Regions from separate parts of the Actinomadura fulvescens genome, predicted to be linked through region 2. Evidence: riboswitches for the same ligand, from Rfam matches in the RefSeq annotation. Region 2 holds a riboswitch; each other region holds the start of a gene.
What was found. Region 2 has a riboswitch for cyclic di-AMP ahead of ABD333_RS06760 (CHAP domain-containing protein). Riboswitches for the same ligand answer to the same signal wherever they lie in the genome.
Positions count from the first base shown of each region.

Region 1: it holds a riboswitch for cyclic di-AMP, as region 2 does, so the genes downstream of both, ABD333_RS21095 (C40 family peptidase) here and ABD333_RS06760 (CHAP domain-containing protein) in region 2, are expected to answer to the same signal.
Region 3: it holds a riboswitch for cyclic di-AMP, as region 2 does, so the genes downstream of both, ABD333_RS32420 (coiled-coil domain-containing protein) here and ABD333_RS06760 (CHAP domain-containing protein) in region 2, are expected to answer to the same signal.
Region 4: it holds a riboswitch for cyclic di-AMP, as region 2 does, so the genes downstream of both, ABD333_RS23190 (NlpC/P60 family protein) here and ABD333_RS06760 (CHAP domain-containing protein) in region 2, are expected to answer to the same signal.

Region 1 covers NZ_BAAATD010000005.1:435,746-443,420, forward strand. Annotated here, with positions in the region: gene ABD333_RS21080 (amidohydrolase family protein) at 1-929, shown strand, start outside; gene ABD333_RS21085 (Mut7-C RNAse domain-containing protein) at 987-1,745, shown strand; gene ABD333_RS21090 ((deoxy)nucleoside triphosphate pyrophosphohydrolase) at 1,766-2,152, shown strand; gene ABD333_RS21095 (C40 family peptidase) at 2,231-3,292, opposite strand; cyclic di-AMP (ydaO/yuaA leader) riboswitch at 3,300-3,436, opposite strand; gene typA (translational GTPase TypA) at 3,783-5,636, shown strand; gene ABD333_RS21105 (FHA domain-containing protein) at 5,950-6,531, opposite strand; gene ABD333_RS21110 (hypothetical protein) at 6,613-7,326, shown strand; gene ABD333_RS21115 (4Fe-4S single cluster domain-containing protein) at 7,263-7,675, opposite strand, start outside.
Region 2 covers NZ_BAAATD010000001.1:1,459,541-1,467,215, forward strand. Annotated here, with positions in the region: tRNA gene ABD333_RS06740 (tRNA-Pro) at 1-60, opposite strand, end outside; gene ABD333_RS06745 (hypothetical protein) at 298-1,014, shown strand; gene ABD333_RS06750 (pyridoxal phosphate-dependent decarboxylase family protein) at 983-2,374, opposite strand; gene galT (galactose-1-phosphate uridylyltransferase) at 2,691-3,707, opposite strand; cyclic di-AMP (ydaO/yuaA leader) riboswitch at 4,110-4,261, shown strand; gene ABD333_RS06760 (CHAP domain-containing protein) at 4,275-5,039, shown strand; gene ABD333_RS06765 (bifunctional glycosyltransferase/CDP-glycerol:glycerophosphate glycerophosphotransferase) at 5,274-7,675, shown strand, end outside.
Region 3 covers NZ_BAAATD010000010.1:115,311-122,985, reverse strand. Annotated here, with positions in the region: gene ABD333_RS32420 (coiled-coil domain-containing protein) at 637-1,572, opposite strand; cyclic di-AMP (ydaO/yuaA leader) riboswitch at 1,575-1,738, opposite strand; gene ABD333_RS32415 (S8 family peptidase) at 1,899-3,074, opposite strand; gene ABD333_RS32410 (serine/threonine protein kinase) at 3,226-5,169, opposite strand; gene ABD333_RS32405 (sterol carrier family protein) at 5,337-5,774, shown strand; gene ABD333_RS32400 (LamG domain-containing protein) at 5,852-6,478, shown strand; gene ABD333_RS32395 (DUF4190 domain-containing protein) at 6,479-6,847, opposite strand; gene ABD333_RS32390 (DUF4407 domain-containing protein) at 7,205-7,675, opposite strand, start outside.
Region 4 covers NZ_BAAATD010000006.1:189,808-197,482, forward strand. Annotated here, with positions in the region: gene ABD333_RS23180 (RDD family protein) at 189-872, opposite strand; gene ABD333_RS23185 (amino-acid N-acetyltransferase) at 954-1,469, opposite strand; cyclic di-AMP (ydaO/yuaA leader) riboswitch at 1,704-1,908, shown strand; gene ABD333_RS23190 (NlpC/P60 family protein) at 1,912-2,901, shown strand; gene ABD333_RS23195 (LuxR family transcriptional regulator) at 3,544-3,774, opposite strand; gene ABD333_RS23200 (LacI family DNA-binding transcriptional regulator) at 4,337-5,335, shown strand; gene lysX (bifunctional lysylphosphatidylglycerol synthetase/lysine--tRNA ligase LysX) at 5,410-6,900, opposite strand; gene ABD333_RS23210 (hypothetical protein) at 6,952-7,566, opposite strand; gene ABD333_RS23215 (type III pantothenate kinase) at 7,672-7,675, opposite strand, start outside.

The sequences.
Region 1 (7,675 bases), on a different contig from region 2:
TCACGACCCTGCTCGACTGGTCGCACATCCAGCACACGCCCGCGCACACCGACGCCAACGTCGAGGCGCTCAAGGCATCTGGCATCCGGTTCGTCTTCGGCTACGCGTATCCGGTGACGGGCGACGCCGGCACGATGGCCATCGAGGCCCGCCGCGTCCTGCGCGAGCACTTCGGCGACGACCGGCGTTCCATGGCGATCGCCGCGTTCGGCCCGGAGATCGCCGGAGCCGAACGCGGCGTCGCGGAGTGGCGGCTCGCCCGCGAACTCGGCCTGCCGGTCTCCGCCCACATGGGCGGGCGCGACACCGAGAGCGCCGAGCGGGGCATCGCCGTCCTCGAACGCGCGGGGCTCCTCACCCACCCGGCCACCTACATCCACGCCAACCACTACGCCGACGAGGCGTTCAAACGGATCGCGGCGAGCGGCGGCAGCGTCTCGGTGACACCGACCAGCGAGACCATGCTGAACATCGGCTACCCGCCCACCGGCCGCGCCCGCGCCGCGGGACTCCCCACCTCGCTGAGCGGCGACACGGTGGCGAGCGGCCCCGGCGACATGTTCAGCCTGATGCGCGCCGCGTACATGTTCGAGCGTGTCCGGCCGGACGGTGCGGGCCTCGGCTTCACGACCCGCGATGTCCTGTGCATGGCGACCATCGAGGGCGCTGAGACGCTGGGCCTTGGCGACGTCACCGGTTCGCTGCGCCCGGGCAAGCAGGCCGACCTCGTCATGCTGCGGACCGACACCCTGGGGATGGCCTCGGCGCATGATCCGATCGCCGCCGTGGTCCTGTGCGCCGACACCAAGAGCGTCGACACGGTGCTGGTCGGCGGCCGGATCGTCAAGCGCGGCGGCCGCCTCCTCGGGCACGACATCCCCGCCGTGCTGGCAGACATCGCCGAGTCCGCGGCGCGGGTCGGCAGGTAGGCGGACCGGCTGACAACTCGGAGGTGCCGGAAGACGATCGCGTGGCATGCTGGCGAGGTGGACGAGCCGGACGACAATCACGAAGCCGTGTTCTTCGAGATCTCCGAGACACTGACGCCGTTCCTGCCCGCGTCCCGGCGGCGCGCACGGCAGCGGATCGCCTACGACGGAACGTCGACGATCGGTCACCTGGTCGAGGCCCTCGGCGTTCCGCTCCCCGAGGCCGGGCCCATCACGATCGGCGGCACCGCGGTCGAGCCGTCGCACCGGCCCGCCGCGGGTGACGTGGTGCATGTGGCGCCGATGCCCCGGCCGCAGCCGGTGCCGCTGGAGCCGGGGCAGGAGGCACCGCGGTTCCTGCTCGACGTTCACCTCGGCACGCTGGCCCGCAGGCTGCGGCTGCTCGGCCTCGACACCGCCTACCACAACGACATGGACGACCCGGCGCTGGTCGTGCAGGCGAACGAGGAGCGGCGCGTCCTGCTGACCCAGGACCGCGGCCTTCTGCGGCGGCGGGCGCTGTGGCTCGGCGCGTACGTGCGCGGCTCACGGCCCGACGACCAGCTGAGCGACGTGCTCGACCGGTTCGCCCCCGCGCTGCGGCCCTGGACGCGCTGCACCGCCTGCAACGGCGTGCTCGTCGCCGTCGGCAAGGCGGAGATCGAGGCGCAGGTCAAGGCGGGTACGCTCCGTAACTACGACGTGTACGGGCGCTGCGGCGACTGCGGCCAGGTCTACTGGCGCGGGGCCCACGGCGGGCATCTGGAGGAGATCGTCGAGAGGGCCTCCCGGACCGTCGCGGCGGCCGGAGCCTGAGCCCGGCGGCCGGAGAGGTGATGACCATCAACGTTGTCGTAGGTGCCGCGATCATCCGGGACGGCCGCCTGCTCGCCGCCCAGCGGGCCGAGCCCGCCGAGCTGGCGGGCGGCTGGGAGTTCCCCGGCGGCAAGGTCGACCCGGGCGAGTCCGATGAGGACGCGCTGGTCCGCGAGTGCCACGAGGAGCTGGACGCCAAGGTCGCGCTCGGTGAACGCGTCGGCGGCGACTGGCCGCTCGGCACCGGGAGCGTCCTGCGCGTCTGGACGGCCGAGATCGTCGAGGGCGAGCCGTCGGCCCTGGAGCACCTGGCGCTGCGCTGGCTGGGCCTGGACGAGCTCCACGAGGTGGAGTGGCTGCCCGGTGACCTCCCGGTCGTCGAGGCCGTCACCGCCTACCTCCGCTGACGTCCCGCCGCCGCTGACGTCCGGCGCCCGGCGTCCGGCGTCCGGCGTCCGCCGGCGGCGCTCGCGTGGGCGTTCAGGTCAGGAGACGCGGTTGGCCCCGGCGTAGTCCGAACGCTCGGAAAGCTTGGAGATCTTGACCACGTCGCCGGTCTGCGGGGCGTGCAGGTAGTGGCCGCCGCCCACGTAGATGCCCATGTGGTGGAGATCGCCGCCGAAGTAGACCAGGTCACCGGCGCGCAGCTCGCCCTTGCCGACCTTGCTGCCGAGGTCGTAGAGATCGCCGGTGTAGTGCGGGAGGCCGGACTTGCCGACCTTCGCGTACGCCCACACGACCAGGCCCGAGCAGTCGAAGCTGTTCGGGCCGGCGGCCGCCCACACGTACGGGCTGCCGAGCTTGGTGAGGGCCTTGCGCGTCATCTTGGCGGGCAGGTCGGAGCCCTTGATCACGGCGGTGTACCCGGACGTGGGGTCCTTGACCCGGGTGGTCGTCAGCTTGTCCAGCTGCTCGGTGACCTCGTCCACCTTGGCCTTGGCGGCCGACCTGGCCTTCCCGGCGTGGGCGGCGGCCTGCCGAGCGGCGGCGTTCTTGGCCTGCGCGTCCCGCTGGGCCTTGGTGGCCTGGTCGATCCGCGCCTGCAGCGCGTTCACGACGGAGGCCTGGTTCTGGGCCAGGTACGCCGAGGCGGCCAGCCCTTCGGTGCCGCCGCCGGAGGCGGCCATCAGGTCCGGGCCGCCGGTCATGTAGTTGTTGGCGGCGAAGCGGCTGAGCTGCTCACGGGCGGGAGCGGCCTGGGCCGCCAGGGCGGCGGCCTGCCGGGTGGCGTCAGTCAGGGCGTTCTTTGCCTTGCCGAGCTCGACCCGGGCCTTGTTGTACTGCTCGGTCAGCCTCTCGGCCTCGGTGTTGAGGGCGTCCAGCTTCTTGCGCAGCTCGCTCTCGGTGGGCTTCCCGGTGGAGGTCGGCTTCCCGGTCGAGCGGGGATCCGGTGTCGGGGCCGCGGGCGCGAGGGCGGCGGCCCGTCCGGGAACGGCTGGAGCTGCCTGTGCGGGGGCGATGGCGGTGCCGATCGCGATCACCGCGGCGGCGGAGGCCGTGGCGGCGACGGGCACGACGAAACGGCGCCACTGGGGGTCCGGTACCAAACCGGGGTTCTCCTCTCCTCGTCCGCCTACCGGGTTAGCTGACGGGCTCGGGCCAGGAGTCGCCCTACCGCGTCGCGCGGACGCGGATTCGCCCCGGGGGTTGGGTCCCCGGCTCCCCGTGAGGGGACTCGGCGGTCCGGCCGCCGCCCTGGGCAGGACGTCGAGCGGCCGGAATTCGCAGGAGCGTACAAAGGAATGGCAAATTACGCCAAACCGGACACCGTGGCGTCCAAGTGATCAGGAGACCTTCACCACACCCGCGGCGACTTCCGCATCGCTCGCGACGGCCTTCAGATCTCCACCTCCGGGCCATGATTGGCGTGGTGGGGACCAGGGCCGCCACCCCATGCAAACGGCACGAACAGCGACAATCAGGGCGTAGAGTACGAGGCTTGCCCGGAGATCGGCCGGGACGGGGCGACGCGGCACGTAGAATCGGAGAGGCCGCACGTCTGCGGCGATCTCCAATCCTTCACCCAAGCGAGTTCGCATGCCCTTCTCCACGCGCGATGACCTGCGGAACGTCGCGATCGTCGCCCATGTCGACCACGGCAAGACCACGCTGGTCGACGCCATGCTCTGGCAGTCCGGCGCCTTCCGCGAGAACCAGGACGTCGATGATCGCGTCATGGACTCCAACGACCTGGAGCGCGAGAAGGGCATCACCATCCTGGCCAAGAACACCGCGGTCCGGCACAACGGGATGACGATCAACATCATCGACACCCCGGGCCACGCGGACTTCGGCGGGGAGGTCGAGCGCGGCCTGTCCATGGTCGACGGCGTCGTCCTGCTGGTGGACGCCAGCGAGGGTCCCCTCCCCCAGACCCGGTTCGTGCTGCGCAAGGCCCTGGAGGCCCGGCTGCCGGTGATCCTGGTCGTCAACAAGACCGACCGGCCCGACGCGCGCATCGACGAGGTCGTGGACGAGACCTACGAGCTGTTCATGGACCTCGACGCCGAAGAGGACCAGATCGAGTTCCCGATCGTCTTCGCCTCCGGCCGCTCCGGGCGGGCCTCGCTCAACAAGCCGGGCAACGGCGAGCAGCCCGACAGCGAGGACCTGGAGCCGCTGTTCGAGGTCATCAAGAACACGATCCCGGCACCCTCGTTCGACCCGGACGCCCCGCTCCAGGCGCACGTCACCAACCTGGACGCCTCCAGCTACCTCGGCCGGATCGCGCTCTGCCGCATGTACGCGGGCACGATCAAGAAGGGCCAGCAGGTCGCCTGGTGCCGCCACGACGGCAGCATCGAGCGGGTCAAGATCACTGAACTGCTGATGACGGACGCGCTGGAGCGCAAGCCCGCCGACCAGGCCGGCCCCGGCGACATCATCGCGATCGCCGGCATTCCGGAGATCATGATCGGTGACACCATCGCCGACCCCGACGACCCTCGCCCGCTGCCGCTGATCACGGTGGACGAGCCGGCGATCTCCATGACCATCGGTATCAACACCAGCCCGATGGCCGGCCGGGAGAAGGGCACCAAGGTCACCGCCCGCATGGTCAAGGACCGCATCGAACGCGAACTGGTCGGCAACGTGTCCATCCGCGTGCTGCCGACCGAGCGTCCCGACACCTGGGAGGTCCAGGGCCGCGGCGAGCTCGCCCTGGCCATCCTCGTCGAGAACATGCGCCGCGAGTCCTACGAGCTGACCGTCGGCAAGCCCCAGGTGGTCGCCAAGGAGATCGACGGCAAGAAGCACGAGCCGGTCGAGCGGCTCACCGTCGACATCCCCGAGGAGCACCTGGGCGCGGTCACGCAGCTCATGGCGGTCCGCAAGGGCCGCATGGAGCAGATGACCAACCACGGCACCGGCTGGATCCGGATGGAGTTCCTGGTCCCGGCGCGCGGGCTGATCGGCTTCCGTACCGAGTTCATGACCGAGACGCGCGGCACCGGCATGGCGCACCACGTGTTCGAGAAGTACGAGCCGTGGTTCGGCGAGCTGCGCACCCGTCCGTCCGGCTCGCTCGTGGCCGACCGCACCGGTCCCGCCACCGCGTACGCCATCACCAACCTGCAGGAGCGCGGCACCTTCTTCGTCGGGCCGACGACCGAGGTGTACGAGGGCATGATCGTCGGCGAGAACTCGCGGTCCGACGACATGGACGTCAACATCACCAAGGAGAAGAAGCTCACCAACATGCGTTCGTCCACCGGTGACGAACTCGAACGGCTCACCCCGCCAAAGATTCTCTCCCTCGAAGAAGCCCTCGAATTCTGCCGCGAGGACGAATGCGTCGAGGTCACGCCGAGTGCCGTGCGGCTCCGTAAGGTCGTACTGGACGCAAAAGAACGCGAGCGCACCCGCGCACGCGCCAAGCGGGCGGGTTAATCGCATATTCTTTGGCGCAACCCGCACTGCGGGGTGCTCGAACCCGCGTTACGGCGGACCGAACGCTGCGACCGACCGCGGCGGACCGAGCGTTTACGGCCGACCGAGCGCCACGGGAACGGGGGCCGTCCCACAAAGGGGCGGCCCCCGTTCTCCTTTTCTCCGGCAACCGGCGTTCACCGAGCACCGCTTCGGCGGGTGGCCGTGGTAATCGTTCCGGGAAATGGGCTTTGAAGGAGCCCCGGAGTTCGCCTTGGCGCAAAGGAAGGGCGGCCTCCTGATGGAGGCCGCCCTTCCCGCGTCGTGCGGCGGATCAGTTGAGCTGGACGGTGCCGGTCACGTCGGCGGCCAGGCGCAGCTGGTCGCCGTCGCGGAGCGGGGCCTCGACCCCGCGCGGAAGGCGTTCACCGTTGACGAACGTGCCGTTGGTGGAGCCCTCGTCCCGTACCCAGGCGGTGCCCGACGGGTCGAGCCAGACCGTCGAGTGACGCCGGGACACGTTGTCGTACTGCGTGAAGGTCGCCGCGACCGGCGACTGGCCCGCGTCGCGACCCAGCACCAGGTGCTGCCCGACCGACACCTTGAGCTCCCCGGTCGGGAAGTGCACGCGCAGGACCGGCGTGCCCTTCGCAGGGAGGGGACGCAGGCACGAGTCGCACTGTGAGGCGCCCGGGTTGCTCAGCACCGCCTCGCAGTAGGGGCACATGAACGCCGTGTTGTCGGCACCCGGTCGCGGGGGCTGACCCAGCTGCTCGGGCGGGAGCAGGGTCTGCTCACGTCCGGGCGGCGGCGGCATGGGCTGCTGCTGCGGGGGCGGCGGGAACGAGTGGTCGCCCGGCATGTGCTGCTGGTGCTGCTGCTCCGGCGCCTGTGGCGCGCCCCAGCCACCCTGCACCGGCGGTGGGGGCGCACCCCAGTCTTGCTGTTGCTGCTGCGGCGGCGGGGGCGTGTGCCCGCCCGGAGGCGGGGGCGCCTGATGCTGCGGCGGAGCTTGGTGCTGAGGGGCCTGGTGCTGAGGGGCCTGCTGTTGCGGGGGCGCCTGCTGGTAGGGGTCCGGTGGCTGGTACGGATCGGGCTGGTAGGGGTCCGGCTGGTACGGGTCCGGAGCCTGATGCTGCGGCGGAGCCTGCTGCTGCGGAGCCTGCGGCATCGGCGGGCCCCATTGGTCGTGCCCGGGCTGCTGATGCTGATGCGGCTGCTGCTGGTGCGGTTGCTGCGGTTGCTGCGGCTGCTGCTGATCAGGCTGCGGCGGGCCCCAGGGGTCCTGCGCAGGCGGCGCCTGCTGCTGAGGCGGCGCCTGCTGGTAAGGCTCCTGCTGGTAGGGCTCCGGCATCGGCGGGGCCTGATGCTGAGGGGCCTGCTGCTGATACGGGTCCGGAGGCTGCTGCTGGTACGGCTGCTGAGGCGGCGCCTGCTGGTAGGGCTCCTGCTGATAGGGCTGCCCGTACTGCTGCTGCGGCGGGTACGGCGGAGCACCCTGTCCCGGAGGCTGAGGAACGCCCGTGGCCGGCGGCTGGGCCTCGAAGCCGCCCGCACGGCGGCCACCGCCCGCGCGGGCCAGGTTGGCCCCGCAGCTCAGGCAGAGAAGGTCGCCAGGCTGGAACGGCTCATCACAGACAGGACAGTTCAAGGTCGCCATGACACATCCCCGGCGCGCACCCCGGCGCGGTCGAGCGTCGATGTGAGGTGATCCATATCACCCCTACGCGGGATCCCGATGTAGTACACCCGCCTTCCCTCCGGCCCCTCGTCCACGGACACCTGAACTCGGGGTCCTGCGTCTTCCTTTGCCATATCGCCGTCGGCGACCGCCCCGTACCGCCGGAGTCCCAGGGGGGACAACGGCACGATCCGCTGGTTGGCCGACCCCCTCCAGAGTAGAGAGCCACCCCCGGGGTGTCGCCCCCCGGGATTGAGCCGGTCGACGTACGGCCCCGTGATGACGGCGTCACACATGTCCAGGATCTCGCGAGCCTCAGAGTCACGCGAGAGCCGTGTGTAGACATATCCGCTGTACACGAGAATGTCCAACGGCAGTA
Region 2 (7,675 bases):
TTTGAACCCACGACCCCTTGACCCCCAGTCAAGTGCGCTGCCAAACTGCGCTACGTCCCGGTGCCCGGCTGAGCGGGCGTGATTACTCTAGCGCAGTCTGCGCGCTCGTGCGTACAGAGATACGGCGGGACGGATGTCTGGTAGGCATGCCGGGTGACGTGGTTGATGAGGCTTGGGGGGCTGGCGGTCGCCGTTGTGCTGTGTGGGTGTGACGACGGACGGGTGACGGCTGGCTCTACGCCTTCGGTTAGCCGCACGCCTAAGGCTAGTGCGGCGCCCCCCGAGAGGGTTGTGAAGGTGCCTGCGGGGGTTCGGGCCGGGTATGTCGTTTTTGATCGGCGCAGCGGGAAGGTGCTGCTGCGGCATCGGGTGCGGCAGACGGTGCGGTCGGCCTCGGTGGTGAAGGTCCTGATCGCGCTCGATCAGCTTGAGCGGGCGGGGGATCGGGGTGTGATGGGCAGGATGCTCCGGTCCAGTGACGACAAGGCGGCCACGTACTTCTGGCGGCGGGGTGGGCAAGGGAAGATCATCCAGCGGATGGCGCGGAAGGCCGGGTTGACGGAGACGGCGCCGCCGCCTGCGGACAAGCCCGGGTTCTGGGGATATACCGCGCTGAGCGCCGGAGACGTGCTCAAGACCTATCGGTATCTGCTGGAGAAGGCGCCCAAGGGGCACCGGGACTTTGTGGTCGGGCAGCTGCGGCGCGCCACGCAGTGCGGGACGGATGGGTTCGATCAGTTCTTCGGGATTCCGCGGGCCGTGCCCAAGCCCTGGGCGATCAAGCAGGGGTGGTCGGGGTTCGGGGACGTTCCGGCGGTGCGGTGTAGGGAGGGCACGTTCCGGCCAGTGGTCGGGCCTGATCTCGGGCTTGGGCGGCCGGTTCTGCATACGACGGGGATCGTGGGCCACCGGATCTTCGTGGTGCTGACGCTGCAGCCGGCGGGGAGTTCGTTCCAGGCGGCCAGTGAACGGGTGACCAAGCTCACTCGCGATCTTTATAAGGCGTCGCGTTGATCTCTTTGGCGATCCGTTCCACGTCGGCGTCGGTGGTGCGCCAGTTGCTGAACGCGGCGCGGAGGGCCGGGGTCCCGGCGTAGACGGTGGGCGTCAGGAACGTCGTGCCGGACGCGGTGAGGTCATGGGTGATCTTGTCGAGGGCCTCTTTGGTGGGCTTGTCGAGCGTGAAGCACACCACGTTCAGGCGTACGGGGGCCAGCAGGCGCCAGTGGGGAGAGGCCGCGATGGCGTCGCCCAGACGTTGGGCGTGGGCGATGTTGTGTTCGACGATCGAACGGTGGCCCTCGCGGCCGTAGGCGCGAAGGGTCAGCCAGGCCGGGAGGGCGCGCAGGCGCCGGGAGCTCTCCGGGGTCAGATGGACGAAGTCCGGGTCCGCGGTGGGCAGGCCGATGTAGGCGGCGGCGTTCTGGAAGATCCGGACCTGGAGGTCCCGGCGCCGGGTGAGCTGGATCGCCGAGTCGTACGGGACGTTCAGCCACTTGTGCAGGTCCACGCAGATCGAGTCGGCGAGCGTGAGGCCCGCGACGAGGTGGGCGTGGGCGGGGGAGAGCGCGGCGAACCCGCCGAACGCGGCGTCCACGTGGAGCCAGAACGGATGGCGCTCGCGGAGGGCGGCGATGGCTTCGAGATCGTCGAAATCGGTGGTGTTCACGGTGCCCGCGTTGGCCACGACGATGGCGGGGCCTGAAAGCTCGTCCAGGGCGGAGGCGAGGGCGTCGACGTCGACGGCCTCGCGGCCCGGGAGGGTCGGGACGGTGCGCAGGCTGTCCCGGCCGATCCCCAGTATGGAGAGGGCTTTGTAGATCGTGGAGTGCGGCGTCCCGGAGAGAACGGTGATCTTCCCGAGGGCGGACACGCCCGTGTCGGCGATCGAGATGCCCTGCCGTTCGCCCAGCCATTCGCGGGCCAGCGCCAGGCCGACGGTGTTGGACATGGTCGCGCCCGAGACGAACGAACCGGAGTGCTCCTCGCCGACCCCGAAGAGCTCGCGGAGCCACGTGATCGTCTCTCGTTCGAGGTCCGACGCGGACGAGTCCACGCCGGGGCCGGCGTTCTGGTCCAGAACGCCGGTCAGCCAGTCGCCCGCGACGGACGCCGGGGTCGCTCCACCGGTGACGAAACCGAGATAGCGAGGCCCCGCACTGCCCGAGAAGCCCGGCTCCCAGCGTTCGGCGAACTCGGCGAGGGCCTCGTCCAGGCCGATTCCCGAGGCCGGGAGGGGGTCTGGCGAGGAGGGAACGGGCGGGACCGCGGCCGGCCGGTCGCCCAGCCCGGCCAGGATGCCGGCGGCCCTGGCTCGCACGTTCTCCAGCAACTCGGGCATTCGAGCCAGATCATCGGCCAGACGGGCGTCCATGACGGTCTCCTCACAGCGGTCCGGGGGACCCCATGAACGCTAGAGAACGGGCTCGTGCCGTGTCGCGGTCCAATGCCGGGAAGTGGCCTGGTGCGCTAGGGCGTGTTTCATGAGTCGCGTCCGTAGCGAGCGGCGTCCAGGTGCGTGCATCGCAAGGCGGAGGAGGGAGTCAGCCCGGGTTTGGCTGTCGACCGCTTGTCCGGGGTCCCCGCCGAAACGCGGAGCTCTGCGGAGCGTTTTGGTGGGGTGGGGCGACAACGCGGCGAGGCGCGTGCCTGGGCGTCGCGCAGTAGGACAGGGGCTTATGAAACGCGCCCTAGGCCTCGCGGAGGCGGCGGGCGGCGTCTTCCGGGCTCACGTCGTTCACGAACGCGCCCATCGCCGACTCCGAGCCCGCCAGATACTTCAGCTTCCCGGGAGCGCGCTGGACCGAGAAGAGCTCCAGGTGCAGCCAGGCCAGGTCGCGGTCCGTGCGGACGGGCGCCTGGTGCCAGGCCGAGACGTAGGGCAGCGGCATGCCGAAGAGCCGGTCGAGGCGGCTCAGCAGGTCCAGGTAAAGCGCGCCGAAGGCCTCGCGTTCGGCGCCGTCCAGGGCGGGCAGGTCGGGGACGCGGCGATGCGGGTAGACGTGCACCTCGTACGGCCAGCGCGCCGCCTTGGGCACGAACGCCGTCCAGAGCTCGTTGGCCGCCACGACGCGTACGGCCTCCTCGCGTTCGGCCGCCAGCACCTCCGCGAAGAGATCACCCGGGTGGCGGCCCGCGACGTCCAGCATGCGCCGCGTGCGCGGAGGCACGAACGGGTAGCCGTAGATCTGCCCGTGCGGGTGGTGCAGGGTGACGCCGATCGCCTCGCCGCGGTTCTCGAAGCAGAAGACCTGCTCCACGCCGGGGAACGCGGACAGCTCGGCGGTACGGTCCGCCCAGGCCTCGATGACGGTCTGGACCTGCTCAGGCGGCAGTTCGGCGAACGACCTGCCGTGCTCGGATGTGAAGCACATCACCTCGCAGCGCCCGCCGGAGACGCCGTCGCCGTACGAGGGGAACCGGTTCTCGAACACCACCACCTCGTACTCCGGCGACGGGATCTCGGTCGGCCGTCCCGGCGAGGAGGGGCAGAGCGGGCAGTCGTCGGCCGACGGCAGGAAGGTCCGGGTCTGGCGGTGCGCGGCCACGGCGACCCATTCGTCGAGCAGCGGGTCGTACCGCAGCTCCGACGCCGCCGCGCGGCCCGGCAGCGGCCGCTCGTCGGCGGCGCTCCGGTCGGCGTCGTCCCGCCGGTCGAAGTAGATCAGTTCGCGGCCGTCGGCCAGCCGGGTGACGGTGCGCTTCACCCCGCGTCCTTCGATCATGGGTTCACCCTGCCACGCGCAGCCCCGGCCCTCCTGTGACGAGGGCCACGGCCCATGCGAAATCCCCCTGCCTGGCGGGGCTGCATGCCCTTCTTACACGCAATCTTGACGCTCTGTTGGGAGAACGGGAATGGGCCCTTGGGGGTCGGTGTTGAGATCCATGTGGCACTTCGAAGAACCTCTTTGGTGATGATTTGCCATCTCGTGAGGGTTTGATACCTTCTGTCCGAATCTTGCGACGCACCCCATGCGTTGCGCCGGTCTTGAGCCGCATCAGGCCCTGATCGTCGAACGGTGGCCACCCATTGACGTGGCCTTGACGCGCGGCCGTGTGTTCCGCGCCTTCGTTCCGAGATCCATCCGAATAGCCGGGCACCGCGCTCGCGGTGCCCCTGGCCGAGTCCGCATCCCCCCTCACCGGATGCGGAGCCGGGGACCCACTTTGCAGGGGTGAATCGGCGTTCCATCGCGAACGCCGTAGGGCTCTTCCATGCCCGAATCCGTCAGCTAACCCGGTAGGCGACATGGGAGTTAGGGAGTTTCTCTTTCATGCTCGATCGCAAAATCGTGAAGCCGGCGTCCGATGACCCGAACACCATCGTGGGCGTCGCCCTCAGCGCCGTCCTGGCCGGAGCCCTCGGGCTCGCCGTCCTGAGCCCCTTCGGCTCCGACGCCACCGCCGACACCCGCGCCGACGCCCAGGTCGCCGGCCCCGAGCACGCCCGCAAGGGTGCGAGCAAGTCCGGCAAGTCCGGCAAGTCCGGCGAGGCCGTCTCCGCGAGCAAGGCCGAGAAGGCCAGTGCCGCCCCCGCGACCTCCGCCGAGGCGATCAAGGTCGCCATGAAGCAGGTCGGCATCACCGAAGGCCGCGACGGCCAGACCAAGTTCCACGACTGGTACATGACGACCAACGAGGCCAAGCTCACCGCCAAGCGTGACGGCGGCGACCCCGCCGAGTACAGCGGCGCGGCCTGGTGCAACATGTTCGTGTCGTGGGTCGGCGCCCAGGCCGGCGTCAAGGGCATGGGCTGGGACGCCTACACCGTCCAGCACGCCCGGTGGCTCGACAAGAACAACAAGTGGGGCCAGCAGGCCAAGCCCGGTGCCCTGGTCTTCTTCGACTGGCAGAACGGCTCGTCCGGCGGCATCGACGGCATCGACCACGTCGGGATGGTCGTCAAGGACAACGGCGACGGCACCATCTCCACGGTCGAGGGCAACATCAGCAGCTCCGTGGTCAAGAAGGTCCGGCCGAAGTCGTCCGTCGTGGGCTACGGCTACCCCGACTACGCCGACTACAACAAGAAGTCCTGACCTTCTCCAAGGAGTCCTGACCCTCGCAGGACTCGACCCCCCGCTACGAAGGCGCCCGGCTCCGGCCGGGCGCCTTCGGGCGTTTCGGCCTTCGGGCGTGTTTGAGTTGTTTGGCCGAGTTCGACCCATCTTCGGTAATACGAAGCATTCGGACGCTTTGCCCCTGCTTGGACCCGTGATCCGCGTTTCTGGAAAGGAACACGGCACATGGGATGAAGCGGAGGGAGTTGTTCGATGCCCGGGCGACCGGACGTCAGCGTGGTCGTGATCGGATACAACGACGCCGCGCGGCTTCCGCGTGCCGTCGGGTCCGTGCTCGGCCAGTCGCTGGGCGCGGTCGAGGCGGTGGTCGTGGACGACGCCAGCACGGACGGCACCGGCGAGGTGGCCGACGAGCTGGCGGACGAGCACCCCGGGCGCGTGCGCTCCGTACGCCTGCCGGTCAACTCGGGAGGCTGCGGCCGGCCGCGCAACGTCGGGGCCGAGCATGCCCGCGGCCGGTACGTGATGTTCCTGGACAGCGATGATCTCCTCGACCGGCACGCCTGCCTCAACCTGGTCGCCGCCGCGGAGGAGACGGGGGCCGATCTGGTGTCCGGCCTCTGCACGCGAATCCTGCTCAACACCGCCTACGCCCCCTCCAAGGAATGCCACTGGTACCCGTGGCTTTACGCCCGCCGCGCGCTCTTCGGGTCCCTCCATGACAAGCCCGATCTCCTCTACGACACCCTGTCCACCAACAAGGCCTACCGGCGCGAGTTCCTCCTCGACCACGGGCTGCGCTTCGTCGAGGGCCTGCATTACGAGGACCTGCTGTTCACCGCCGAGGCCTACCTGGCGGCCGATCGCACCGCTCTCATCCCGCACCGCGTCTACAACTGGTTCGTCGAGCCGAAGGCCGTGACCGCGCCGTCGATCTCCAACCGTCGCGCCGAACTCGCCAACTTCGCCGACCGGCTGGAGGTCCACCGGCGGATCGACGCGCTGTTCCGGCTGCGCGGCGCGTACGAGCTGAAACGGGCCAAGGACGCCAAGTTCGTCAACCACGATCTGCTGCTCTACCTGCGCGAGCTGCGCGATCGCGACACCGTCTACCGCGCGGGCTTCCTGGAGCTGGCGGCCGCCTACCTCGCGGAACTCGACGCGCGCGTCTTCGCGGAGGCCAATCCGGTCCCCGCGATCGCCGCGTTCCTGCTCCGCGAGCGTGACCTGACCGGGGCGCTCGCCGCGGCCGAGTACGGACGGGGCAAGCGGACGGAGCTGCGCAGCCAGCTACGGGAACAGGACGGCCGGATCTTCTGGGGTACGCGCCGCGCCGACAGCGCGTTGGCCCGCCGCGTCCTCGACGTCACCGGCCTGGGCCTGCACCAGCGGCCTCTGCGCGAGCTGTCGCCCGCCAACACGGTCACATGCCTGGCCATGCGGGGAGGACGCGCGCACATCGAAGGCCATGTGCTGAACGTGCTGCGGCGCGTCCCCGCCAACGCCGAGCTGAGCGGCACGCTCGAACTGAACGATCGGCGCCGCCCTGCCCGGGTGCGCCGCATCCCCGCCACCGTGACCCACGACGGCGACCGTCTCCGCTGGCGCGCCGACTTCGACCCGGCGCGGCGGCTGCGTCCGTTCGGGTTCGCCGATCCCGTCTGGGACGTGCGGTTTCGCCTCGACGTCGACGGCGAGGAGATCGTGACGCGGCCGGGGGAGGGCACGGGTACGGGAGAAAGCACCTGCCCAGGCGAGAGCACCGGCACCGGTACGGGACAGACGCTGGAGGGGGTCGTTCTGCCCGTACGGCCCCGTCTCACCCGGCTCGCGGCCGACGGCATGCGCTCGTACGTCACGGGCGCGGGCCATCTGGCGTTCAAGCTGGAAGGTGCCGGCAGGCTGACCTGCGCGACGATGGCCGCGGTGCACTGGGCCGCCGCCACTCCGCCGGGCCGCGGCGCCTGGACCCGCGTCCGCCGGCTGGAACGGTCGGTCCTGCGCACGCTCACCGCCCGCAAGACCAAGGTCGCCGTCTTCAACCGCGTGCTCAGCAGGCTTCCGGTACGGGCCGGGAGCGTGGTGTTCGAGAGCCAGCTCGGCGAGCAGTACTCCGACAACCCCAAGTACATCTACCGCGAGCTGCGCCGAACCGGCGTCCCCGTGCACGCCGTGTGGTCGTACGCGTCGTCCGCCCGCGGCTTTCCTTCTGACGCGACGCTCGTCAAACGGGGTTCGTGGAGCTACTTCCTCGCACTGGCCAGAGCTCAGTACTGGATCGACAACCAGGGCTTCCCCGACGGCCTCAGAAAGCGCCGGGAGACCACCTACATCCAGACCTGGCACGGATCGGCGTTCAAGACTATGGGATTCGACCAGCCGAGCATCAAGAGCGGCACCCGCGGCCAGCGCGAACGTCTCCAGCGCATGGTCGAACGCTATGACTGTTTCCTGGTGCGGTCCGAGCACGACGTCGGCACCCTCGTCAAAGGGATGGGCGTCCGCGCGGAGCTGCTGCCCGTCGGCTATCCGCGCAACGACCCGCTGGTCACCCAGGGCCGGGACGATCCCGAGCTCGCCGCCGACGTCGCCGCGCTGCGCGACCGGCTCGGCCTGAACGACGACGGCCGCCGGGTGGTGCTGTACGCGCCGAC
Region 3 (7,675 bases), on a different contig from region 2:
AGCGCTTCGGCTGTGTCGCGCGTCCACCTGCGCCCGCGCTGGCTTCGTCTGCGCTCGTCGCGTCCACGCGGCGTCGCGTCCACACCGCACCGCGCGCATGTCGCGCTGTCAGCACACCGCGCCTGCACTACGCGCCGTCTGCGTGCCGCGCGTCTGCGTGCCGCGCCGCCCGCACCGCGCCCGCACAGCGCTTCGGCTGTGTCGCGCGTCCACCTGCGCCCGCGCTGGCTTCGTCTGCGCTCGTCGCCTCCACGCGGCGTCGCGTCCACACCGCACCGCCCGCATGCCGCGCCGTCTGCACACCGCACCGTCCGCGCACCGCACCGTCCCACCGCGTCCACACCGCGTCTGATCACGCGCGTCCGCACCGCACCCGCATCGTGCTTCGCCTGTGCCGTGCCTCAGCCACGCTGCGTCGCGCTGTCCACGCCGCGTCTGCACCACGTCGACATCGCACCCGCAGTGCACCCGCGCCGCGTCTGCAGCACGGCGCTTCCACACCGCGCTTCGCTTGTGCTGTGCTACCCGTTCACCCACGCCGCGCTTCGGGTGTGCGGCCCTCACGTCGAGCTGCGGGCGGGGTCTCCGGCTATGCCGGACGTCTTGCCGTGCTTTCGGATGTGTGCGGGGAGCTTGCTAGAAGACTGAGATGTGTACGTGGTCGTAGTGGTTGGCGGTTACGCCGCCTCGGTTGCTCATGGAGTTCCAGCCGGGGCTGCGCATGTCGTAGATGCGCTGGCGCCAGATCACGTACTTGATGCCTAGCTTGCTGGCGTTGGCGATGGCGTACGCGGCGGTGCGGTCGCCCAGGGTTTGGGCGCTGCCGGTGGCCATTCGGCCTCCGGTGGTGACCATGAAGTCGCAGGCGTGGCCGGTGCCGTGGTCTTGGGGGTCGCCGGTGGAGCGTACGCAGCCGATGGTCGGGTACGGGCCGAACTCCACGTCCAGGATGTCGTGGACCTTTTTCATCCGGGGCGTGACGCCGTTCATGCCGACGCTGGGCGACTCGGGCTTGTACTTCTTCAGGAGGGCCTTGACGCGCGCCTTCTCCTTGAGCAGATCCTTGATCTGCTTCTCCAGTTGCTTGATCTTATTCTGGGCCTCGGTCCGGGCCTGTTCCTGTTGCGCGACGAGTTGCTGGATCTGGCGGACCTTGGCGGCCTGGTTCTGGGCTACGTGGCTGACCAGTGAGGCGTTGTTGAGGTACGTGGAGGGGTCGTCGTCGGCCAGCACGGCCACGGAGGGGTCGGCGCCGCCCGTCATGTACTGGGAGGCGGCGATCTGGGCGACCAGCCCGCGTGCCACGGCCAGATCCTGCTTGAGGTCCTGGGCCTTCTTGAGGGCCTCCCTGACCTCGTGCTGGGTGTCCTTCAGCTTGGCCAGGTCGCCGCCGTACGCTTTGTCCAGCTTCTCGATCTGGTCGTTCAGCCTGCTCACGCGGCCGCTGTCGCCGGGATCGGCCTGCGCCGCCGGACCGGTGACCGTGGCGCTCGCCACCAACGGCACGACGCCGGCCACGGCCACAAGGGCGAGCCGTACGCGGCGCCAGCGGGTGGAGGTCGGGGTCTCCACGTATCTCCTCTCCTCGATCGCCTACCGGGTTAGCTGACGGGTTCGGGCTAGAGGTCGCCCTACCGGATCCGCTGGCTGCGAATCCGGATTCACCCCGGTCGGGTCGTCCGACATGTGGGTCCCCGGCTCCCGCGTGGCATCGCGCGGGACTCGGCGGGTTCGGCCAGACTGCCCGTCTAGCCGAGGCGAGTCACCGACCGAATGCCAATGAGCTGGAAAGAACGTTCGTTGCCTCGCCAAGATTAAACCCCTGGCGGGGCTGCGGTGCCCGCCGGTCCCGGAAGCGGGGCGCCACATGGAAGCCGGGCCATCTTATGTGAGCCGGTTCACACTCTCACCTTGAAAAGAAGCTTGTTCGGCGTGCCGTTGCGCAGACCCTTGATACGCCCTTGGGTCGCGTTGGTCTTCAGCCACCGTTCGATTTGGGCGAAGCTCGCCTTGGGTCGGCTCACCAGGAACATCGCGGCCACACCGGACACGTACGGAGCCGCCATCGAAGTGCCGTCGAGTACCTCGCGACCGTTGCCCGGCCAGGTGGAGGGCACGCCCACGCCCGGCGCGTTGATGTCCACGCACTTGCCGTAGTTGGAGAAGTCCGCGCGGCGGTCGGAGGCGTTGGTCGCGCCGACCGTCACGACCCCGGCGGCGCCGGCGGGAGAGGTGTGGCACGCCGGCTTGTCGTCGTTGCCGGCAGCGACGGCGACGAAGACACCGGAACGGGAGAGGTTGGCGACGGCGGTGTTGAGCGCCGGGGACTTCGGGCCGCCGACCGAGATGTTGGCGACCGCGGGCTTGACGGCGTGGCCGCGCAGCCATCTGACGGCGGCCACGACGTTGGACATCGGGCCCGTGCCGTCGCAGCCCAGCACCCGCAGCGCACGGAGCTTGACCTTCTTGGCGACGCCGTACCGCTTCGACCCGATGATGCCCGCGACGTGCGTGCCGTGGCCGTTGCAGTCGGCGCCGTTCGGGTACTGCGCGGCCTTCCAGACGATCGACGCCCGCCCCTCGAACTGGGGATGCTTGACGTCGATCCCGGTGTCGATCACGTACGCGTGGATGCCGCGGGCGACGCTGTTGTACCGGTAGGAGCCGGAGAGCGGGCGCTTGCGCTGGTCGATCCGGTCCAGGCCCCACGGCAGCGGCCGGCGCTGGGTGCCGCCCTCACTGATCTTGACGATCTGGTCCTGCTCGATCGCGACCACGCGGCTGTCGCGGCGGAGCTTGTCGAGCTGGGTGGAGTCGAGCTTGGCGGCGAAGCCGTTGAGCACGCCGTCGAATCGTTCCACCGCGGCGGCCTTGACCTGCTGAGCGGCCGCTGCGGTCGAGGCGCCGTCCTTCAGGGTGACGATGTACTTGCCCGGAATCGGCGTGCCCTCTGCGGCGGTGACCTGAACGAGGGCCGAGTGGTCGGGGTCGGCAAGCACGGGGAACACGGCGGCCGTGGCGGCGCAGGACACGACCGCGCCGGTGATCAGCAGCCTTCGGGGGACAGCCCGCACGAGGGACTCCTTCTGTCGCGGCCACGAGCGGGGGCACGGGCGGTGCGACCATGATCCAGGGGGAACCGACAAGGGGGTACCTTATTGGATGCGTCCCGATATCTGCAGCTAGACCAGACAATTCGGTCGAGCTCGGGCGGCGTCTCCTCGATCAGGCCTTTCTGAGCTTGCCCTGGTAACCGGGGTCGGCCCCGGGCTGGTGCATCCACGCGTACTGCAGCGTGCCGTCAGGCTGGCGCACGACCCGTACATTGCCGCTCGTGCAGGGCTTGGCCACGGTCAGGGACATCTCCAGGCGCTGCGTCGTCCCGCTGGTGAGCGTCAGCGTGCCGACGCAGTTGTTGTTGAGCCGGGCCTGCGCGACCTTGTTGCCGGCCTGGAACGTCACCTCGATGGGGAACGAGGCGGAGCTCCTGGCGTTGACGGCGGTGCCCTTCCAGGTGCCCGCGAAGGACGCGGGGATCGTCGACACCGGGCGGTCGTCGTTCGCCGGCCTTGTCTGCGGCGAGTCGTCGGAGTCACCCTTGAGCTGCGGCCACAGCACCAAAGCGATGATCGCGATGCCGACCAGGACACCGATGGTCAGCGAGGCCGCGACGCCGAGCACGTGGTTGTCGGGTCGCCGGAACCTCGGCATGCGCGGCATCCGCGAGACCGGGGGAGCCGCCAAGACCGCCGTGTGGTGGCGTTGGTCGTCGTCTGGAAGCTGCCGCTGGGCGCCGGTGTCCATACCGGGGATGAGGTGCGGGACCCGTTCGGAAGACTCGGCGGGAGCGGGGATGGCCGCGGGGAGGGACAGCGGGCCGGCCAGGCCTCCCGGGCTCCCCGGGCCGGCGGGGTTTCTTGGGGAGGCCGGGCCTGCCGGGCTTCCCGGGCCTGCCGGGGCCGGGCTTCCCGGGCCTCCCGGAGCGGCCGGGCCTGCTGGGCTTCCCGGGCCTGCTGGGGGCGTCGGCGGACGGGCGGGCGGGAGCGCTTGGGGATGTGCCGGGACGGCGGGCATGGCCTGGGTCGCCTCGTCCGACCGTACGCCCGGAGGGACCTCCTCCGCCTGGCCCACACGAGCCGCCTTCCCCGCCGGGGCCCCGGCGGGGCTTTCGGGTCTGGTGACCTCCATCTCGTTCCGCAGAGCAGGCGGAACGGAGATCGGGGGCCGCACCGTGATCGTGGGCTGGGAACGGGGCGCGGCAGGCCCCGCCGGCGCGGGCCCGGGGACCGGAGCGCTGGCGGCCGCGAGAGCACGCCCCTCGGTCACCATCCGGTCCGGCAGCCGGTCGGCCAACGTCCCCTCCGTCCCGACCAGCCGGTCGAGAACGTCGCGCGCGGCGGGCCGGTCGTCCGGCTCCTTGGCCAGCGCGTCGCCCACCACCTCGCGCAGGGACTCGGGAAGCGCGGAAAGATCGGGCTCGTCGTAGACGATGCGCTGCATCACCTCCGACTGGGAGTCTTCACCGAACGGAGCCGAACCGGTCACCGCGAACAGCAGAGTGGCGCCCCAGGCGAAGATGTCGGCCGCGGGGCCGATGCCCACCCCGCGGAGCTGTTCGGGGGCCTTGTAGGAAGGATCATCGGTGACGCGGCCGGTCGGGGCGGCGGTGACCGCCTCCAGCGCCCGCGCGACGCCGAGATCGGTGACGCGGGGCCCGTCCCTGCCGAGCAGGACGTTGCCGGGCTTGAAGTCGTGATGCACCGCCCCGGCGCGGTGGGCGGCCGCGAGGGCGACCGCCATGCCGGCCGCAAGCCGTTCGGTCACGGCGCCGCCGCGCGGGCCCTCCTCGGTGACCAGCCGGTGCAGCGACGGACCGCCGACGTACTCGCTCACCACGTACGGGCGGTCGCTCTCCACGTCGGCGTCGATGATCGCGGCCGTGCAGAAACCGCTGACCCGCCGGGCCGCGGCGAACGCGCCGGCGAACCGCGCCCGCGCGGCGGGCTCGCCGCTGAGCCGCAGGTGCAGCAGCTTCACCGCGACGGTGCCGCCCGCTGGGCTGCGGCCCAGGAAGACGGCGCCCTGTTCGCCCACGCCGAGCCGGCCGATGATCTCGTAGTCGCCGAGCTGCCGCGGATCACCGGGCTGCAGGGGCAGAGCCTCGGCCATCTAACGAACCTCCGTGTTCTCCCGCCGGGACCTCGTTCCGGCGGGCCCCCCGATCCTTGCTCTTCGCCCCCGTGTCGTCGCCGGTCCCTTTCTACCGGGTGACGTCCGATTGTGGCGGGTGAGGTGGCCGGACGGCCACCGGAAGCGACGCGCTAACCTCGGTGCCGATGTCGCGTAACCGCCTCACCCGTTCCGTGCTGGACGAGCAGCGTGCCGAGCTCGGCCTCGATCCGCACGCCGGCGACGACGAGCCCCGGTCGCTTCGCCGCACCGCGCTCGACACCGTCCTGGCGGCCTATGACGCGGGTGCCGCCGAGCCCGCCCGGCCGGTCGTCAAGGGGGCCGTGAGGTTCCTGCTCGACCGGCTCGCCGAACTCGCGCCCGGCCGTTCGGTGGAGGTCCGGGTCCCGCCACACGCCGCGGTGCAGTGCATCGACGGCCCGCACCATACCCGGGGAACCCCGCCCAATGTGGTGGAGATGGACGCGATCACCTGGATTTCGCTGGCGACCGGGCGTCTGACCTGGACGGACGCTCTGGAGAACGGCCGGGTCCGCGCCAGTGGCTCGCGGGCCGACCTCTCCGCCCACCTTCCGCTGTACTGACCGCACGTCCAATTTCGGGCCTTGCCTCGATGGCGGTGCGCTGAAAACGTGGAGGGATCACAACCCGGGGTGATGCCATGCTCATCGCGCACTGGACGTTCGATGTCACGGACCTCGACGGGCCACGGGTGAACGACACGACCGGCGGGGGGCTGCCCGCGGCACTGGACGGGGACGCCGAGATCGTGCCCGGCCGCGACGGCGAGGCGCTCAGCGTGGACGGGAACGGGCGGGCCGTCGTCCAGGCGGCCCCCCAGCTGGTCCTGAGCCAGGTCTTCGGGTTCAGCCTGGCCTTCTTCGTCAACGTGACCGCGGCCCCGACCGGAGAATGGCGTGGGCTCCTCTACAAACCGGTCGCCGAACACGACGCCCGCGGCATCGGCATGTGGCTCTATCCCGACGCCCAGCGCCTGCGCGTCCAGCTGTTCACGGTCAAGGGGCCCGAATACATGGACAGTCGCGCCGTCCTGGCCGAAGGCGCATGGGCGCACGTGACGTTCGTGGTCGACACCGGCGGCATGTTCCTCTACATCAACGGCAAGCTCGATGTGGCCGTCCCGCTGGAACACGCGGTCGTCACGCCCGGCGGACCGATCTACCTGGGAGGCGAACCCGGCAAACCGGGCCTCAGTGGCCTCCTGGACGACGTCCGGGTGTACGCGTCGGCCCTGGACGAGGAAGCCGTCCGAGCCCTCGCCGAATGATCACGGTGTCTCGGTGTGCCGGGCGAACGGAAACTCCCGTTCGACGCACAATCGCCGCGCCGACTCGTCGGGATACCGCCCCGCATCAGCACATTCCGCGGCCTTGCTGAGCAAAAAGAAGATCGCCACCCCGCCTATGACCAAAGTCACGACCGAACAAACGATCCCCATCACGGCGATATTGCGCCCGCCACCCCGCACGGCCGCGACGACCCCCAGGATGAGCCCCGCCACCCCCAGGACCAGTCCGACACCACACAGCATCAGCGCGGGCAGTCCGGCGACTCCGAGCACCAGAGACGCGACCGCCAGCCCCTTACGCTCAGGCGGCGCGGGCGGCGAGTAGGTCTGGTAACCCGGCATCGTCATGGCGTCCTCCCCCGTGTAGCCCTTCACACTCCCGCGCCAGAGTCACGGCCCGCCGATTCGGCAGGTAAAGGTCGGTTGAAGGAACCGTCCCGGTCACGTCGCGATCAGCGCCCACAGGAGCCGCCGGTCATGCGGACTTCGCGACCTCCCTTTCGAAGATCACGTCCATCGTGGTGGCCCAACACCTGCTCCCAAGCGAGCATGAGCAGGCATTCACTTGCGGCTGTTGCCACCTACGTGCCGCATCCCGTTGCGGCGTGGCTCAACGACCGTCCGGTCTGCTTGCTGTGACCAAGAGAGGCGGCCCGTGGGAAACCGTCCCGGGGCGCACACGGCCGCCTCTACCAGCTGACGCGGTCAGGCGACGGGGCGCTGCCATCCCAAGCGCCGGGCAAGGTCATCGATATCATCGTCGAGCTCGGCCTGCTCCCGCACCTCGTGGAACCGCTCGATCTCCTTCAGCCGCGCCTCGCGCTCATGCTTGAGCTGCTTGGTGCGGATGACGTTGTCGATGGTGCCCGATTCATGGCGCAACCCGTCGGTTATCTCGTGCAGGTTGAGCGCTGTGTCGAGTTGCCGGGTCACCAGATGGTCGTAATACGTAGTGCCCCCCAAACGCTTGATCAGAACGGGCAGGCAGTCCACCAGGATCAGCAACGCCCGCAGGAACCAGGGGGCGGCGAACACCAGGATGCTCTGCGACGACAACGTGCCGAGCGCGTCGTGTTCCTCCAGCAGACCGATCTGCTCCTGCGCACGGCGCCGCTCGTCGACCTTCTTCTCTATCGCAGCGGTGAGCTGTTGCCCGTAGACCTGTGTGTCCGACCC
Region 4 (7,675 bases), on a different contig from region 2:
CGGAGCCAGAGGTAGCCGCCTCCGGCGGGACGGAGCTAGGCGGGTCCGAGTCAGACGGACTCGGGTCAGGCGTAGCGGCATCCCGTGGGACGGAGTCAGACGGATCGGAGGTGGGCGAATCCGAGCCCGACGGAGGGGGTTTGTTGGGGGGTGGAGGGGGTTCGGACGTGGACACGGTGCTGCGCCTGTCAGGCCTCGTACTCGGCGGTCTCGTCGTACTCCGCGTACTGGCCGCGTTCGTCGATCACTAGCGTGCCCGCCATGCGGTCGTGCAGGGACTGGTGCAGGGGCTGGTCCCAGATCGCCCACAGGTAGGCCATGAGTGCGCCGGCCCAGACGAGCAACATGCCGTACGCCAGGTAGTCCCAGATCATCACCGCGAGCGCCAGAAAGACGAAGACGCCGATCTGGTAGGCGACGTTGTTGATCGCCGCCCGCCAAACCGCCTGATATGTCGTGAGCGCCTCACCGGCAGGGCGCACCTGGACCACGCCCAGCCCGAGGACGCGCTTGCCGAGCGTCCGCCCCCACATGGCCAGCTGCACCGCCTCATAAATGAAAGGCAGCACCGACAGCACCGTGAAAAGCGTGAAGATGATCGGCCAGTTCCAGATACCGCCCTCGGTGTTGGCCTTGTCCCCGGCGGTGTCGAGACCGATCACCCCGAGCGCGACCGGCAGCACGAGGGCGAAACCGAAGACCGCCACGAGCACGTAGTCGATGAGGCGCGCGCCCGCGCGGCGCAGGATCGGGGCGAGGGGGAGTTCGGCCGCTTCGGCCGTGTCGTCGTAGTACGGCTGCGACACACCGGCGGGCTGCCACTGCTGCTGCGGCGGAGGCTGGCCACCCTGCCAGTACTGCTGAGGCGGCACTTGGCCACCCTGCCAGTGTTGCCCAGGGCCCGACGCCTGCGGGTACGGCGGCCGCCCGCGATGGGGGGATTCACTCATCGGTCAGTCCTCCAGGCGAAGCAACATCCGGGTATTCCCCAACGTATTCGGCTTGACCCGGTCAAGGTCCAGGAACTCGGCCACGCCATCGTCGTACGAACGGAGAAGTTCCTCATACACCTCGGGCGAGACCGGGGTGCCCAGGATCGGCTGAAACCCGTGGCGCGCGAAGAAGTCCACCTCGAAGGTAAGGCAGAACACCCGTTCCACGCCGAGGTCCCGCGCGGTCTCGAGCAGCTTGCTGACGATGCGGTGGCCGATGCCTCGGCCGCCGTTCCCCTTCTCCACCGCGACCGAACGCACCTCGGCCAGGTCTTCCCACATCACGTGCAGCGCGCCGCAGCCAACGATCTGCGGCTCTCCCTGCCGGTCCTCGGCCACCCAGAACTCCTGCACGTCCTCGTACAGCGTCACCGTGGTCTTCCTGAGCAGCCGACGCCCCGGACCGGAGTACATGTCGACCAACCGGCGGATCTCCTGCACATCGGCGGTACGGGCTCGCCGGATCACTACTTCCACAAACAGGCGACATTATCGAACCAGCGGCCTTTACCTGGAGTGGACGCACCCTTACCGTAGGTAGCGCACGCGGGTGACTAGACAAAAACGACCACACCCCTGTCTCGGGGGTGACGTAAGCCACACTGACCCCGGGGCTATCACTCAGGGCGCACCCGCGATTTCGCATGTTCTGGTTGGCATCGAAGGCCGACTCCGTTAGTCTCCTGCGCTGACATCGGCCACCGCATCATGGTGGCCGAACCGCCGAATCCACGGGCCGCGAACCAGCGTTCCGAGGAGCCGGGAACCCACTTTCGGAGGGTTCGTGGGGATGACCCTCGGACCGACACCGACTGGGGTGAATCCGCATCCGCGCGGCTGACCGCGCACATCCGCGGAAGGGCTGCTCCGGCCCGAACCCGTCAGCTAACTCGGTAGGCGGACGAGGAGAGGAGAATGAGTGGAGCCATTGCGCCCTGCGTCCCTTTCGCGCTCTGCCCGTCTTTCACGGAGCAAGGCGGGGGCCGTCGCCCTCGCCGCCGCGATCATTGCCACCGCCGTTCCAGCGCTCCCGGCGCACGCCGACCCCGAGCCCTCCACCAAGGAGCTCAGGACCCAGGCGTACAAGCTCGCCGACCAGCTCGAGCAGCTGACCGAGCAGTACAACGGCCTCAAGGTGAAGCTCCAGCAGTCGCAGCGTGCCGCGAAGGTCGCCACTGACAACGCCAAACGCCAGGAGAAGGCGCTCGAAGGCGTCCGCGAGAAGGTCGGCAGCCTCGCCGCCACCAGCTACATGCAGGGCGGCGCCGACCCGACGGTCTCCTTCGTCGCCTCCCAGGACCCCCAGCGCCTCCTCGACCAGGCCGCTACCCTCCACTACTTCGCGACCCAGGACGGAACGCGCGTACAGGGCCTGATGCAGGCCATGCAGGCCGCACAGCGCGCGCGCAAGGCCGCCGAGGAGCGCGCCAAGCAGGTCACTCAGCTCCGCGCCCAGCTTGAGTCCCAGCGCAAGAAGGTCACTTCTCTCTACGAGAAGGTCCGTGGCCGCCTGGTCAAGAAAGACCCCACGCAGCTCTCCAAGCTGCCCGTCGTAGGTACCGGCAAGGCCGCCCAAGCCCTCCGCTACGCAATGGGCAAGATCGGCCGCCCCTACGTCTGGGGTGCCGCCGGGCCGTCCACGTTCGACTGCTCGGGCCTGACGATGTGGGCCTACAAGCAGGTGGGCATCAGCCTTCCGCACTACACCGGCAGCCAGTGGAACGCGGGCACACACATCTCCCGCAGCCAGCTCCAGCCGGGCGATCTGGTCTTCTTCCACAGCGACCTGCACCACATGGGCATGTACGTGGGCGACGGCAAGTTCCTCCACGCCCCCCAGACCGGCGACGTCGTCAAAATCTCACCCCTGGAAGGCCGCCCCTACGCCGGCGCCGTCCGCGTAGCCTGACACGACCCGCCACCAACACCACACCACCCAAGCGCCACCCCGCCCGGCGCAACACACCGCTGATGCAAGACTCCGTCTACGCAACGCTCAGCCGACGCAGCACGGCCTCCGCACAGCAACCCGTTGACGCGACACGCCACCGATGGAACACACTGCCAACGCGTCGGCACGGCGCGCCGCTTAGGCGGCGCTCCGTCTGTTCAGTCCGGCCGGCCGGGCCTACGCACCACACCACTGACGCAGCACGTCCGCCCGCGCAACACTCCACCGGCGCAGCGCGCCGCCCGGGCAGCACACCGCTGGCGCGCGGCGCTGTCGATGGGACGCGCCGCTGACGCGCCGCAGGGCATTCCGCTGGCGCTGTACTCCGGTGGCGCCTCTACGCAGCGCTCCGCCGATGTTGCAGGTCCGTGGAGAACGCGCCGCGGTGGGATCCCGCTGGCGCGGTGCGCCGCTGTGGGGCGGTTGCTGAATGGGGCGTGCTGCGCAGAACGCAACCTTCGGTAGCGCGGCGTCCCCCCGTGGCCGCCGCCTGTTGACGAACCTCGTCCGCGGCGACGCCGCCTGCAGGGACCTACCTGTCAGGACGTCGGCGTCGCCGCTGCGGGGACGGACGGAGTTCTTCTCTCGCTACCGGACTGCTCAGATGAGTTGCCTTCGGGCCGCCCACACCACGGCCTCGATAGGGGTGTTGACTTCGAGCCGATCACAGATCGTGCGCAGACGCCGCCTCAACGTCCGCGCGCTCAGCTCGAGTTTGCGTGCCGCCACATCGGCGGTGACACCGCTGGCGATCTGCGCGAGCAGCTTGATCTCCTCCTCGTTCAATCGCAGATCGTCAGTGCCACGACGTGCGAGTGTGGCCTGTTCCACTCCGTCCTCCCTCGTCCGTGGTGATGACCGCGGGGATGCAGCCGTCCGCTGCACAGGCACGGGTAGGCCTCGATCTGTACGCGTTGGGTTGCCGGGTCCGGAGCCACCGGACTTAGATCATCTATTTCCTTTTCTGTCTCGCATGCTTGGCCGGAGGTGGCCGATAGGTCGATTGCGGGGCGCCGTGCGGGAACTCCGGGTAACGATTCACTCGTTGGCCAACCGAACGAGGACAAACCTTCGGGCGCGACGGAACCGTCCACGACGACGTGGACGGCCGTGCACCGGTGGGGAACGTCTCGTGCGGGGACGGGTCATGATCGCCAGCCACTGCAGCCCCATCCCTTCTCGTCCGATCCGCCGACCCGTAAGCCAACGATGATCGTGAATCGTTTCAAGCTACGCTTCGGCTCGGAACGCTAGGCGGCCGGATCCGGCCCGTCAAGCGCCGATTGGGCACTTTGTGTGCTTGTATGGCTACCAACCGTGATGGATCTCACGGGGGCTCGCAGGCGAAGCTCGATTACCTGCGTAAACAGATCCGGGGTCGACGAGGAGTGAGTTGCCGCCCACCAGTATTCGGGAAGTCGCGAGACGTGCCGGAGTCTCAGTTGGGACCGTTTCGAATGTCCTAAACCGGCCAGATCTCGTGGCCGAAGCCACCCGTGATCGCGTACGTGCGGCGATCGAGGAACTCGGATTCGTCCGCAATGAGTCCGCCAGACGGCTCCGTCAGGCCGACGCGGGGCGTGCCCGCGCGTTCGGAATCGTCGTGGAGGACCTGACCAATCCCTACGCCACCGACGTCGCCCGCGGTGCGGAGATGGCGCTGAACGAGGCGGGCCATGACGCGCTGTGGTTGACGAGCGACCACTCCGCGGAGAAGGAGCGCCGCATCCTCGAACTGCTGGAGGAGCAGCGGGCCGCCGGCGTGCTGATCATTCCGGTGGGCCTGGGCGCGACGGAGATCGACCGGCTGCGCGCCTCGGGCATGACCGTGGTGCTCCTCGACCACTCGGCTCCCGACGTCTGCTTCGCCCAGGTCGATCATGTCGCGGGCGGGGACATCGCCGCCGGCCACCTGCTCGGCCTCGGGAGAGAACGCCTGGCGTTCGTGACCGGCCTCCCCGAGCCGCTGCCCTGTGTCGAGCGCCGCAACGGCGCGGCCCGCACGCTGGCCAAGGCCGGTGGCGGCGAGCTCGTCACGCTGACCCAGAACGCGCTGACGCCGACCGAGGGCCGCGCGGCGGCGCGGCGGCTGATGGAGCTCCCCGAGTTGCCGAACGGCGTCTTCTGCGCCAACGATCTGCTCGCCATCGGGCTGATCAACGAGTTGCTGCGGCTCGGCGTGGGGGTCCCGGAGGACGTCGCCGTGATCGGTTACGACGACATCGAGCTGGCCACCAGTGCCGCGGTCCCGTTGACCACCATCCGCCAGCCGCGCCGGGAGCTCGGCCACGAGGCCGCGGAGCTCGCCCTCGCCGAAGCCGCCGAGGGCAAGCGCCACCGCCACCGTCAGGTAGTACTAACGCCCGAGCTCGTCATCCGTGAGTCCGCCTGATGTCCCTGGAGTGAGGAGCACCTTCCACACCGGCCGTACGCCTGTGGCGATCACGGCCGGTCACCCAGGGACCGTTACTCGGGCTTGACCAGGGGGAAGAGAATCGTCTCGCGGATGTTTCGGCCGGTGAATGCCATGATCATGCGGTCGATGCCGGCGCCCATGCCGCCGGTGGGCGGCATGGCGTACTCCAGCGCCCGCAGGAAGTCCTCGTCCAGTTGCATCGCCTCGGGGTCGCCGCCCGCCGCGAGCAGTGACTGCTCGGTGAGCCGGCGCCGCTGCTCGATCGGGTCGATCAGCTCGGAGTAGGCGGTGCCCAGCTCCGTCCCGAACCCGATCAGGTCCCACTTCTCGGTGAGCAGCGGCTCCTCGCGGTGCTGGCGGGTCAGCGGCGAGGTCTCCACGGGGTAGTCCATGACGAACGTGGGCTGCACGAGGGTGTGCTCGACCAGTTCCTCGAAGATCTCTTGGACGAGCTTTCCCTGCCCCCACTTGGGGTCCCAGGAGATGTCGCGCGCGTCGGCGTGCTTGCGTACCTGCTCGATCGGCGTGTGCGGGGTGATCTCCTCGCCGAGTGCCGCCGACACCGAGCCGTACAGCGTGATCCGCGGCCACTCGGCCAGCCCGAGGTCGATCTCCTGGCCCTCGTGCACGACGACCGTGGTGCCCAGCGCCGCGACGACCGCGTTCTGGTACATCCGCTGGGTCAGGTCGGCCATGTCGTTGTAGTCGAGGTAGGTGCCGTACGCCTCCAGCATCGTGAACTCGGGGTTGTGCGTGGAGTCGGCGCCCTCGTTCCGGAAGTTCCGGTTGATCTCGAAGACCTTCTCGATGCCGCCCACGACGAGCCGCTTGAGGTAGAGCTCGATCGCGATGCGCAGGTAGAGCTCCATGTCGTACGCGTTGATGTGCGTCTTGAACGGACGCGCCGCCGCGCCGCCGTGGATGGGCTGCAACATCGGGGTCTCGACCTCGAGGTAGCCCTCGTTGTGCCAGAAGTCGCGGACGGCCCGCACGGTGGCGCTGCGTACGTGCGCCATCTTGCGTGCCTCGTCGTTCACGATCAGGTCGACGTACCGCTGCCGGACCCGCGCCTCGGGATCGGTGAGCCCGGCGTGCTTCTCCGGCAGCGGCCGCAGGCACTTCGACGTGATCGCGAACGAGTCGGCCATGACCGACAGCTCGCCGCGCCTGGACGTGATGACCTCGCCCTCGACGCCGACGTGGTCGCCGAGGTCGACGTCGCGCTTCCACGCGTCCAGCGCCTCCTGCCCCACCTTGGCCAGCGACAACATCACCTGGATGTCGCCGCTGCCGTCGCGGATGGTGGCGAAGCACAGCTTGCCGGTGTTGCGGACCAGCATGACGCGACCGGTGACGCCGACCTTCTCGCCCGTCTCGGTGCCCGGCTCCAGCTCGGGGTATTTCTCCCGGATCTCGGCGATCGTCGCCGTTCGGGGGAAGGTCACCGGATAGGGGTCGATGCCGCTCTCGCGGAGCCGGTCGAGCTTCTCCCGGCGCACCCGCATCTGCTCCGGAAGGTCGTCGTAGGTCTCGTCACTCACGGCACCAGGCTATCGAGCCGGATCGATGCCCCGCGAACGACTTGTGCATGATCACTTGAGGACGGCGTTCCCGACCTTGAACACGTACGGCTTCCGCTTGTCGGTGGAGACGTCGTAGGTGAGCGTGGCGGAGCCCTTCCACGTGCCCTTGTGGTTCGGCAGCCCGATGCGGCAACGTTGGAACATCGGCTTGGGCTTCTTGGCGTGCCGCTGCCACGCCGCGTGCCGCCAGAAGTACTGGCCGCGCTGGCAGGTGACGGTCTCCCTCTTCTTCCCACGGGTGACCGCGAACTTCAGGACGACCTCACGCTGGGACGGTCGCTTGAGGTGCGCGGGGTTGACGTTGTTCGGGCAGTACGTGACCACGAACTCGGCCCAATAATCGGTACCGCCTCCCTCGCCGCGTTCCTTGGTGAGCCGCATCTTGAGGCCGACCTTGGGGTCCTTGGACTTCGGCACCGGGATGACCCGCAGGTTCTTGGCATCGCACGGATTGGCCGCAAGCGCGCCAGCGGCCTGCGCGCCGGCAACCTGCGCGGTCGCGGTCGCGGTCGCGGTCGGAACGGGCGGAACGGGCGCGTCGGCGGTGGCGTGCGCGGCCGGGACGAGGGCACCGGCGGCGGCGGTCGCCGTGCTCACGGCGACCAGGCGCTGAACGATATTCACAACGGCTCCTGGAGGAGAACGAGAGATCACGAAGTTCGGCGATCACTATGCCGATCTTGTATCCCGTCCGGTAGGCCCCCAGGCACTACTTCCACGAAGGAGGCGTCAG